DNA from 3 places in the Nitrosomonas limosa genome. Region 2 is predicted to be linked to each of the others. Evidence: predicted binding sites of a transcription regulator. Region 2 holds the regulator's gene; each other region holds the start of a gene.

Region 1 (4,209 bases), 900 kb from region 2:
GGATTGACTGATACCATCTCTGGAATATGATGCAATCGAAATCTTTTCGGCATTTGGGATAGGACGGTTGGTAAAAGTGATGTTGCCATCTTTATCAACATGTTTATAAATGGTTGATCCGGCAATGGCATTGGTTGAAAGGATAATTTGCAGAAAAATCAGAAAAATAAATGTGCTGGTTTTCATATTGTGCTAGATGAAAGTTAGTAACAATTGCAACCATAGTGTCAGTTTATCAATGATTTCTTCAGGATAATGTTAAAAAAGAACTATATATTCCTCCTTTTTACAGAAAATGATTTTCACGAAATGTGCATTCATTCTGGGGTAAATCGAAGAAATATTCAATGATTCAACCCCAGATCGGATTAAAGGCTGTAATACATATCAAATTCTACTGGATGCGTTGTAGTGCGTAACAAAATAACTTCTTCCATTTTCAGCTGAATATATGCATCGATCATATCATTGGAAAATACCCCGCCGCGGATCAGAAAATCACGGTCTTTATTGAGACATTCCAATGCCTCATCCAACGATGCACAGGCATTGGGCACTTTTGCGGCTTCTTCAGGCGGTAAGTCGTACAGATTTTTATCCATTGGATCGCCCGGATGTATTTTGTTTTGGATGCCATCGAGCCCCGCCATCATCAGTGCGGTAAATGCTAAATACGGGTTGGCTGTCGGGTCTGGAAATCGAACTTCAATGCGACGTCCTTTGGGGCTGCTCGTGTGTGGGATACGGATCGCCGCTGAACGATTACTAGCCGAATAAGCCAAATTCACAGGGGCTTCGAAACCAGCCACCAAGCGCTTGTATGAGTTGGTGCTGGGATTGCAGATGGCATTTAGTGCTTTTGCATGCTTCAAAATGCCGCCGATGTAATACAGTGCGATTTCAGATAAACCCGCATAACCATTCCCGGAAAACAAGTTTTTACCGTCCTTCCAAATGGATTGGTGCACATGCATGCCGGAACCATTATCTCCAACGATCGGTTTGGGCATGAAAGTGGCAGTTTTGCCATAGGAATGTGCAACATTGTGTACCACATATTTCAAAATCTGGTTCCAGTCGGCGCGTTTGACCAAACTGTTAAAGCGTGTACCAATTTCACATTGTCCGGCAGTGGCAACTTCATGGTGATGTACCTCGACACCTACGCCCATTTCTTCCAACGTAAGGCACATTGCCGAGCGGATATCCTGGAATGAATCGACTGGGGGAACAGGAAAATAACCGCCTTTAATTGCTGGGCGATGGCCGATATTGCCACTTTCGTATTTGAGTGCGGAACTCCATGCAGCTTCCTCGGATTCGATTTTTACAGAGCATCCGGCCATATCGGTGTGCCAGCGTACCGAATCAAATATGAAAAATTCGGGTTCAGGGCCAAAGTATGCCACGTCACCAATGCCAGTCGATTTAAGATAAATTTCAGCGCGCTTTGCAAGCGAACGGGGATCCCGGTTATAACCTTTTCCATCAGCAGGTTCAACGACATCGCAAGTAAGCAGTATGGTTGGTTCATCCATGAAAGGATCCAGATTGGCGGTATCCGGATCAGGAATTAACAACATGTCGGAGGCTTGAATACTTTTCCAGCCGCCGATCGAAGAGCCATCAAAAGGGTGGCCGTCTTCAAATTTGTCAGCATCAAAGGTGTGCGCGGGAATGGTGACGTGATGTTCTTTACCGTTAGTGTCGGTAAATCGTAAATCAACAAACTTGATTTCATTGTCTTGAATCATTTTCAAAACATCAGCTACCACCATATTATTTTCTCCAGGCTTCTGTTACAAAAAATTAATGACTAAAAAACATTCAGATGGAATTATACCAGCACAGCGTCATGAGTAATTTAGAACCTTGCTGACTTCCATTTGTAAATTGGCTCATCGGAATCAATTTCTTAAATGCCCGGATGTGCATTCTACTGTACTATTGCTGGCCAAGTCTCTACGTTTATATAATTCACGCAAATTTTTCATCGCGAATCAATATTTCTGAACTGATTGTCAGGTGGAAAAAAATATCCTCTATAACTGAAGGTTGCGTTTTTTTGAAGCCACCAAATATGTCCCAAGCGCTTAATTTGCTTAAGGAAGTTTTCGGTTTTCCGGCCTTTCGCGGGCAACAGTTTGAAATCATTTCGCACCTTGCTCAGGGTGGTGATTGCTTGGTTTTAATGCCGACAGGTGGTGGCAAGTCGCTGTGTTATCAGATTCCAGCATTAATGCGCAATGGTGTCGCTATTGTGATATCTCCATTAATAGCCTTGATGCGTAATCAAGTCGCTGCGCTGCATGAGATTGGTGTGCGAGCCGCATTTTTGAATTCTTCACTCAGCTGGCAGGAAGCTGCGTCGATTGAGCAGAAGCTTATGGCTGGAGGCTACGATTTGCTATACGTAGCGCCTGAGCGTTTGTCAAGCGCTCGATTCATGAATTTAATTTCCAATATTGATATTGCACTATTTGCAATTGATGAGGCCCACTGTGTTTCCCAGTGGGGGCATGATTTTCGTCCAGAGTATATGCAGTTGTCGATATTGCATGAATGTTTTCCCGAAGTTCCGCGCATTGCTTTGACAGCCACAGCGGATAAGGATACTCGTAAAGATATCATTGAGCGGTTGGGATTGGGTGCGGCCAAAGTATTTATTTCCAGTTTTGATCGCCCCAATATTCGTTATCACATTGTGGATAAAACCAATCGTTATTCGCAGCTATTAACTTTCATTCTTACAGAGCATTCTGGGGATGCTGGGATTGTATATTGTCTGTCGCGCAAGAGGGTTGAGGAAACTGCAGCTTGGCTGATCAAGCAGGGTCTACCCGCAGTTGCATATCATGCCGGTATGAGTACGCAGGAACGAAATAAAAGCCAAGAGAAGTTTCTGCGTGAAGAAGGCATTATTATGGTGGCCACGATTGCTTTTGGAATGGGAATAGATAAGCCAAATGTGCGTTTTGTCGCTCATCTTGATCTGCCTAAGAGCATTGAAGGTTATTATCAGGAAACCGGCCGTGCAGGGCGGGACGGATTAACTGCGAATGCTTGGATGATTTATGGATTGGGAGATGTCATTCAGCAACAGCGACTCATTGAAGATTCCGAAGCAAACCCTTCACATAAACAGGTAGCTCTTCGAAAATTGGAAGCGATGCTTTCATTGTGTGAGACAACGACATGCCGCCGTGTGCAAATGTTAAGTTATTTTGGGGAAACAGTGGCCATGTCGGCATGTGGTAACTGTGATATCTGCTTGAACCCACCGAAAACTTTAGATGCGACGATAGATGTGCAAAAGGCATTGTCATGTGTATATCGCACAGGACAAAATTTTGGTGTGAAGCATTTAATTGATGTTCTGCGCGGTAACTTGACAGGTCGCGTTATGGAGTGGCATCACGACAAGCTGAGTACATTCGGCATTGGTAAAGATCTATCGGTCAGTGCTTGGCGTTCTATTTTTCGACAGATTATTGCGTTCGGTTTTTTAAAAGTCGATAGTGTTGAGTATGGTGTTTTACGATTGACAGAGGCAAGTCGCGAAGTATTAAAAGGACAACGATCGGTTTTTTTGCATCAACGGACCAAAATAAATCAGTTAAATGAAAGCAATTCAAGCAATGGTTCTAATATTTTGGATGTGGGTGAACGTAATCTTTGGAATCAATTGCGCAATTGGCGTGCAGCAACTGCGCGAGAACACGGTGTTCCAGCATATGTGATCCTTCATGATGCAACCCTTATGGAACTGGTGCGCTTATGTCCGCAAAATACCGATGAGTTAAGCCGAGTCACGGGAATTGGTGCTCGCAAGCTTGAAAAATATGGCTGCCATCTGATGGCAATTTTTCTCGCAAACGCTAGTTCACAAACGAATAGATAAAAATTTTAAGATTTCTATGTTAGTCACTTGGAATTTTATTAAGTTCTGTTATATACTCAAAGATCAATAAATTATTGTTATAGATTTAGTATATGAGGAAAAAATAATGAAAGTATCGTTTTTTGCTGTAATTTTATTAGTTTTCTTGGCGGCCTGCTCAAATGCCGATATGGGTAATCCCGATCAGGTTGCTGAAGATTGCCCACATGGAGTTGATGGCAATGGCAATTGTGTCAAAGAAGGACAAGATCCACGTCCCTATGGTGGTAAAAGCAAACCTGGCCATTAATAATCATCAAAAAATTCTA
Region 2 (4,209 bases):
ACATCTGCGCTAACTCGCTAAGAATTTGGAGATGTTTGTCAGTGGCTTTTTCCGGGACTAATAAAATGCAGGCAATATTGACCGGCTGACCATCCGGCGCATCGAATGGAATGCCTTCCTTCATTGTCACCAACGCGGCAACCGCTTCACGCAAACCTTTGATCCGGCCATGCGGAATCGCAACACCCTGTCCCAATCCTGTCGAGCCCAGCTTCTCACGCGCAAACAAGCTATCAAAAACCTGGCTCCGCGCAATATGATTGGTATTCTCAAATAACAACCCGGCTTGCTCGAAAACACGTTTCTTACTGGTCACGTCCAGATCGACAATGACATTGGAGAGTGGTAACAATTGCGAAATCTGATTCATGAAAAATAGATTTTATATACAGAGAATTAAGTTGAAACTTTTTGACCGCGACACAGCATTTTCAAAAAATCTCGGATATCGATAAAAAATAAAGCGAACAACGGCTTTATTGTAATGATCACTCCAATTCTTGATCTTTTAAGGCGCCGTGATTACGACGTTCCAGGTTTTTTTCCTTGTGCTTGAGTATCTGCCGGTCCAGTTTATCAACCAGGCTGTCGATGGATGCGTACATATCTTCGCTATCGGTCTCGACAAAAATATCTTTGCCGCGGATATGAACGTTAGCTTCAGCTTTTTGCTTGAGTTTCTCTACCGATAGAATGACGCTGACATCAATGACATGATCAAAATGCCGGGTAATTTTCCCGATTTTTGAAGTGACATAATCTCGCATTGCATCAGTGATTTCTACATGGTTACCGGTAAGTTTTAAGTTCATTATTATTCCCTTATTCTGTTAAATGGATTTACGAAGATTGGCTGCAGGAATCTGTAACGATTCCCGGTATTTTGCAATAGTGCGACGAGCAACAACGATTCCTTGTTGTTCAAGAATGCTGGAAATTTTATTATCGCTGAGTGGTTTCCTTGGGTTTTCTTCCTGTACCAACTGCTTGATTAATGCACGGATGGCCGTTGCAGAACAAGCACCTCCTGAATCGGTCGCCACATGGCTACCAAAAAAATATTTCAGTTCAAAAATGCCCCGCGGAGTATACATAAATTTTTGCGTAGTGACGCGGGACACGGTTGATTCATGAAGATTTAACACTTCCGCGATCTCCCGCAGCACCAACGGACGCATGGCAACATCCCCATGCTCAAAAAATTGCTGTTGCCGTTCCACGATGACGCTGGCTACTTTAAGGATCGTGCTTGAGCGTTGTTGAATATTTTTAATCAACCATTTAGCTTCATTCAATTGGTTCATCAAGCCACGTTCCGCATGATGCGCCTGCTTCAATATATTAGCATAGAGATGATTGATATTGAGACGCGGAATTGCAGCCCGGTTCAGGCTCGCTACCCAGGTTCCGTCTTTTTTGGTCACTGTAATATCCGGAACGATATAACGTTCGCTAGTTGAATTAAACTGCGCGCCCGGTTTTGGATTCAAGTTAGTAATGAGTTTTTGGATAGCTCGCAAGCTATGATCGTTACATCCCAATAATTTCTTGATTTGTATGAAATCATGGGATGCCAGAATTTCCAGATATTCCTGCACGACTTTAATGGCTTGCTCCCGGTAACATACTTCTCCGGGTAGCGCTTGTAACTGTAATACCAGGCATTCTTTAAGATTGCGTGCGCCGACACCGGCTGGATCATAATGTTGCAAACAATCGAGCGCGCCTTCCAGGTCATTTTGCTCAACCCCCAATTCTTCCGGCAACATTTCCTGCAATTCTCTGAGATCCTGCCACAGATAACCGTCTTCATCCAGGCTATCGATCAGCAAACGCACCAAACTCTTCTGGGGTTCTGAAATATGACTTAAAGAGGTTTGAAAATATAAATGGTCTCGCAAACTGAGCGGCTTGGCCGGTAACTGCAATGAATCACGATCGTCGTCTTCGTAACCACTCGCAGCCGGAACTTGATCCTGCGGCCATTCAGTACCGGAATCGTAATTATCTTCGGCGATATCCTCATTTGACGATGTGTTGTCTTCCGTGGAAGCTTCATCAAAATTGTCGGCGTTGGAAGCTTCGGCAGTTTCAAAGGTATTGTCTGAAGCCGAAACATTCCACTCTTCATACACTTCGAGCAATGGGTTTTCCTGCACAATCCGCTCGATCTCCTGGTTAAGCTCGAGCGTCGATAACTGCAGCAACCGGATAGACTGCTGCAACTGAGGTGTCAGCCGCAATTGTTGCGATAGTTTGAGTTGAAGTATTGGCTTCATGATTCAGAAAAAACAACGATTACTGAAAATACCGATTCAAGCCGTTTCACAAAACTACATCCGGAAGTGTTCACCCAAATAAACTTCTCTGACTTTCTCATTATCAATAATTTCTTCCGATCGGCCTTGAGCCAATACATGTCCGTCGCTGATGATATAGGCACGATCACAAATTCCTAATGTTTCACGAACATTATGATCAGTAATCAGAACCCCTATTTCCCGTTCCCGCAAAAAAGCAATGACTCTCTGAATATCCAGTACAGCAATTGGATCAACTCCCGCAAAAGGTTCGTCTAATAAAATAAATCGTGGCTGCGAGGCCAGCGCGCGTGCTATTTCAACACGGCGACGCTCCCCTCCGGATAAGCTGATAGCGGGATTATCCCGCAAATGGCTGATGTGCAAATCATGTAATAAATCGTCTAAATACCGCTGTTTCGTATCTTCATCCAAATTCTGCAGCTCTAATACCGCCAGAATATTTTCTTCCACAGTCAAACGCCGGAAAATCGATGCTTCTTGCGGCAAATAACTCAACCCTAATTTTGCTCTTTGATGTATCGGCAATTGACTTAAGTCTTGGTCATCCAGAAAAACTCCGCCGCTATCCAGCGGAATCAATCCAACGATCATGTAAAAGCAAGTTGTTTTGCCGGCGCCGTTAGGTCCCAGCAATCCGATAACTTCTCCACTCCCAAGCGAGAAAGAAACATCCTGCACGACTGTGCGCGATTTATATCGCTTTTTTAAATTGTTTGCTCTTAACTCGCTCATCTGCTGGCACAACTTTAAAATAATTGGAGATTAAGGGTCTATTCAGATTTATTTTTAGGCTGAATAGTTATTCGCACACGCTTGTCGGGGCCCGATTCCACGCCGCGTTCCTTGCTGCCTTTTACCTGAAAAAACTCGCTATTCATATCGTAGGAAATATAATCACCTTGAACTTCATCGGTGCCGCGTTTCAACCGGGCTTGCCGGAACAATTCAATCTTGTCGGTTTTGCTATCGTATTCAGCCCGCTCGCTCCAGCCTTCTACATATTCATCAAGCCCATCCCGCTTCTGCCGGAAAGTTACGAGATCACCCATCGCGGTAGCATGGCGGAACCCTTGCACATCTTCTTTCATAATCATTTTATCGGCAGTGATCCGCAAAGTTCCTTGGGTCAAAATCACATTACCGGTAAACACGCTGACCCGGCTGCCTTCTTTGCGGTTGACATCCTCAACGGTCGCACGGTCAGCTTCCAGATAAATTGGCTTTTTCCGATCACCCCGTTCGGCATTGGCCGTATGCACAAGCAGTAAACTCAACAAACTTATAGCGAAAATTATTTTCATCATATGTCCAAATTACTTCGTATTGACTGCTCTTACACTGGATAGTAGTTGTATCATGCCAACGCGATTATCAAACTCCAAACCGGTTGCCTTGATGGTGGTATCAAATCTGGAAATAGTGACCGGTTGATCCGTTTTCACCAAATTTTCTTTAGGAATCAAATGCAAGAAATCAGTCACCAAAGTGATATTGCTGTTATCCTCATCAGTGCCTCGCACCGCAGTCACATTCCCGGTTAGATAAACATCTTCCCCTTTGTTGATAACTTCAGCGCGATTCGCATAGAGACGCATCAGGGGATTTTTGGGATCGGCATTTGTGAAACTCACTTGTTCCAGTTGAGTCACTTCCGAGTCCAAAAAATGAAAAAGTTTATGAGCGGTAAATTTGCGTTGTATCTGATATTCATAATCCATTCGAAAACCGGATAGCTCTTCAACAATATAATCGGGATTTAAACTCAAATTTTCGTCTTGGACATATTCTGGTGGGCGAGTCATATAATCCAGCCAAAATGTCACTAATGCCAGAATTAAAAGTAGAATTAGCGGTGAACTAATAAACGGGCGCTTGATCATTAGGA
Region 3 (4,209 bases), 1.5 Mb from region 2:
ATTAATTTGAATGCTTATTTCATGTCATATTATGCAGAGCTATTCTCAGTCGATTGAAAATATGTACAGATACTTTCCAACACGTCGGCATCGCCTGGTGACGGCGCTATAACAACTTTTTCCAATCCCAATTTTTTTGCTGCTTGCGCAATACGTTCATGTGTTGTAATTACTGGTGTTACTTTCAGTAATTGTTGGCCAAGCCCACCTATTATGTCAAATAAATTATGAAGCCCTTCGCTGCTGGTGACAATGACCGCATGAAGCTGGCCTTGCGACCAATCGGATAGCAACAGAGTGGTATCAATCTCGGGTTTTTTGCGGATATAACATTCGGCATACTCAACAACTGCGCCACGTTGTGTGAGTGTATTTCCCAACAATTGGCGGCCGCCTAAGCCCCTGAAAATAACGACGCGCTTGCCCGTCATATCCGCAAACTCTCTACACTCAAGCAATGCTTCGCTGTCAAACTTACCTTTGGGAATCAAAATGTCTCTGATACCATATTGCAACAAGGTATCTGCGGTGCCTTTACCGACCGCGGCTATTTTCAAATGAGACGGCAAGGTACACCGGGAAGTTATTAACGGCATTGCTTTGTTTACTGCATTGGGACTAACGAACAAAGCCCAGTCAAATTTGTTCAGCCGGTCAATTATTTCCCATAACAGAGAATAATCATCGATATCCGCTATTTCCAATGTTGGAAGGACTATCGGATTGCCGCCTAAAGAACGGATACTTGCGGCGAGAACAGTCGCCTGATGAATTGGGCGGGTTACCAATATATTCAGCCCGGCGAGTTGTTTATTGTCTGAGGATGTCATTACCATCCATCTGCTGGCACTAGCGCCGCTAAAATCTCGTCAGCACCGTCCGCAATCAATTTTTGAGCCAACTGCTGCCCCATCGCAATACCGGTTTCCGGTTTTCCAGCCAAAGCGCCGGTGACGATGCGCCGCCCATCGGGTTGCGCAACGAAACCGCGCAACTGAAGGGAATCCCCGATAATTTCTGCGAAAGCACCCAGTGGAACCTGACAGCTACCTCCTAGCACGCGGCTCATGGAACGTTCAGCCTCGACACAGTACGCTGTTTCCTGGTGATGGAGCGGTTGCAGCAACTCCACCAAGTCGGCGCGATCCGCCCGGCATTCGATCCCAAGCGCGCCTTGCCCAACCGCCGGTAAACTTTGATCAGGATCCAGCAATGCAGTGATACGGGCGGAAAGCTCAAGGCGTTTCAAACCCGCCGCTGCCAATATAATCGCTGCATATTGCTCTTCATCGAGCTTGCGTAACCTGGTCTGCACGTTGCCGCGTAACGGTTGCACCTGAAGCTGTGGAAACTTTGCGCGCAATTGACTCTCACGCCGCAAACTCGAAGTTCCCACCACGCTTCCGTGCGGCAATGCATCTAATGAAGTGTAGCGATTTGATACAAACGCATCGCGCGGATCTTCCCGCTCTGTAATAGCGGCCAACTGAAACCCTTCCGGCACATTCATCGGCATGTCTTTCATGGAGTGCACCGCAATATCGGCACGACCGTCTTCCAAAGCTTGCTCAAGCTCTTTGATAAATAAGCCTTTCCCGCCAATTTTTGATAGCGACTGATCGAGAATCTGATCTCCGCGGGTTGTCATACCAAGTATGCTGATTTCAGTTTGCGGGTATAATTCGCTTAAACGTTTCTGGATGTATTTGGCTTGCCACATTGCAAGCAAACTTTCCCGGGAAGCAATGACGATTTTCCGGGGTATTAATAGTGAATTGGGCATTACGATATAAGATGAAAAAAAATCAAGAAATTCCTAAAGTAAGTAATTTTAGCATGGCTGGTGCTCACTTGGCTTGCCGGAAGTACACACCGGGTTCATTTTTAACCGTGGAAGTGTCATGAAATGGAAGCTGCCGATTCAGGAAAATATAGCGTGAGTGATAACATTTTAGACGACAAAGATTTACCCCTGCGCGAAGACATCCGCTTTCTTGGGCGCATGCTGGGTGATACTTTGCGCGAGCAAGAAGGGGATGATGCGTTCGAACTCGTCGAGAATATCCGTCAAACCGCGATTCGTTTTCACCGGGACCAGGACCCGATTGCTCGCCAAGAGTTGGATACGCTGCTGAAACGTTTGAGCGATGATGACTCATTGCCGGTTGTGCGCGCATTCAGTTATTTTTCACTGCTTTCCAATATCGCTGAGGATGTTCATCATAACCGCCGCCGCCGCGCGCACCTGCGTGCTGGTTCACCGCTTCAGGACGGTAGTTTGACACTGGCGCTTGAACGTGTGTTGTCCAGCGACAACAACGCACCCGCTATTCTATTCGATTTCTTTAAGAAAGCGGTTGTTTCGCCTGTTTTAACAGCGCATCCGACAGAAGTGCAGCGCCGGAGTATATTGGATTGCCAGTTGACTATTGAGCGATTGTTAAGAGAACGGGCGCGAACCGAGCTGACACCTAACGAATTACGTCATAACGAAGAAAACTTACGTGCAACCATCGAGATTCTGTGGCAAACACGTATGCTACGGCCTAGTCGGTTATCGGTTAACGATGAAATCGAAAACGGCCTGGCTTTTTACAGTTATACATTCTTGTCCGAAATTCCCCATATTTATGCAAAGATCGAGGATTTTCTCGAACATCGCCTGAATAAGCACGATATTCCTGCGGTTACCTCTTTCTTACGAATTGGCAGCTGGATTGGCGGCGATCGCGATGGCAATCCATTTGTCACGCATGATGTAATGTTGCGCGCGGTTGAGCGGCAATCATCAGTTGCGCTAACTTATTACATAGAAACAGCACAAAAAATCGGCCGTTCGATGAGTCTAACCGAACAATTGGTTAACGTCAGCGATGACGTCAAGCGATTAGTGGCCAGCGCCCCCGATATTCCCAACCGATCCGATGAGCCTTATCGCCGGATCTTTCTCAGTATCGCTGCACGTTTGGTGGCAACCGCGCAACAATTCGGACACCAAGTTTTGCAACTGAGTACGGCGGAAAAGAGAGAACCGTATTCCGATTGCGCGGAGTTTTTGCGCGATCTCGATATCATCATTGACTCATTGAAACAGCACAAATCCGCTTGGATCGCCCGAGGAGCGCTACGCAATTTGCGGCGTGCAGCGGATGTATTCGGATTTCATTTAACTCCGCTGGATATGCGGCAGCACAGTAAGATCCACGAGCAAGTAGTCAGCGAATTATACGAACATCACAGCGGCAAAAACGGTTATGCGCAACTTGACGAGACCCAGCGCATCGAGTGGCTGTTGCAAGAAATCAGCCAACCCCGGCCGATACTATCGTCATATGATGATTTTTCCGAACTGGCTCAATCGGAATTATCCATTTTGCACTGTGCAGCCGACATTCACCGGCGATTCGGCCGTGCCGCCCTGCCGAACTACATTATTTCCATGACAACCAGCATCATCAATGTCCTGGAAGTCGCTTATTTACTGCAACAAGTCGGTCTATTACAAAGCGGTGAATCTCCGCAATTACACCTTAACATCATTCCATTGTTCGAAACGATCTCGGATTTGCGAAACTGCAACAAAATCATCGATCAGTTATTTTCATTGCCCTATTATCGCAAGCTTCTGATTTCGCGCGGCAATGTGCAAGAAGTAATGCTTGGTTACTCGGATAGCAACAAAGACGGCGGCTTTATCACTTCGAATTGGGAAATTTATAAAGCGGAAATCGAGCTTACAAGAATTTTTGCCAAGCACCAGATTGAATTGCGGTTGTTTCACGGCCGTGGCGGCACCGTGGGACGAGGCGGCGGACCGAGTTACCAAAGTATTCTGGCGCAACCGCCTGGTAGCGTCAACGGTCAAATACGGTTGACTGAACAAGGCGAAGTCATCAGCAGCAAATATGCCGAACCCGAAATCGGGCGGCGCAATTTGGAAACCCTGGTGGCGGCGACGATGGAAGCGACGCTGCTCAGTCACGATTCACTTGGCACGAATTCGGATCGCTTTTATCCTGTCATGGAGAAACTGGCATCCGCATCATTCACGGCTTATCGGAATCTTGTCTATGAAACACCGGGATTCAAGCAATTCTTTCTGGAATCAACACCGATCCGGGAAATGGCGGGCCTGCATATCGGCAGCCGCCCTCCGTCCCGGAAAAACTCCGATACCATCGAGGATCTACGAGCAATCCCTTGGGTATT

What was found. Region 2 encodes sigma-54, which starts transcription at its own class of promoters, with help from an activator protein. Its sites were predicted from a motif close to TGGCACNNTTCCTGCT; they were not measured.
Region 1: a site for sigma-54 is predicted at 1,830-1,845, ahead of glnA (type I glutamate--ammonia ligase). Genes of this name have one in related genera too.
Region 3: a site for sigma-54 is predicted at 1,833-1,848, ahead of ppc (phosphoenolpyruvate carboxylase). Genes of this name have one in related genera too.

The regions. Positions count from the first base shown of each region.
Region 1 is NZ_CM135180.1:3,033,370-3,037,578, forward strand. It holds gene ACV7NC_RS14155 (DUF4124 domain-containing protein) at 1-186, opposite strand, end outside; gene glnA (type I glutamate--ammonia ligase) at 369-1,778, opposite strand; gene recQ (DNA helicase RecQ) at 2,081-3,901, shown strand; gene ACV7NC_RS14170 (hypothetical protein) at 4,008-4,190, shown strand.
Region 2 is NZ_CM135180.1:830,778-834,986, forward strand. It holds gene ACV7NC_RS03750 (PTS sugar transporter subunit IIA) at 1-370, opposite strand, end outside; gene hpf (ribosome hibernation-promoting factor, HPF/YfiA family) at 489-812, opposite strand; gene ACV7NC_RS03760 (RNA polymerase factor sigma-54) at 831-2,279, opposite strand; gene lptB (LPS export ABC transporter ATP-binding protein) at 2,334-3,056, opposite strand; gene lptA (lipopolysaccharide transport periplasmic protein LptA) at 3,095-3,598, opposite strand; gene lptC (LPS export ABC transporter periplasmic protein LptC) at 3,638-4,209, opposite strand, start outside.
Region 3 is NZ_CM135180.1:2,415,779-2,419,987, reverse strand. It holds gene ACV7NC_RS11200 (uroporphyrinogen-III synthase) at 30-830, opposite strand; gene hemC (hydroxymethylbilane synthase) at 830-1,783, opposite strand; gene ppc (phosphoenolpyruvate carboxylase) at 1,907-4,209, shown strand, end outside.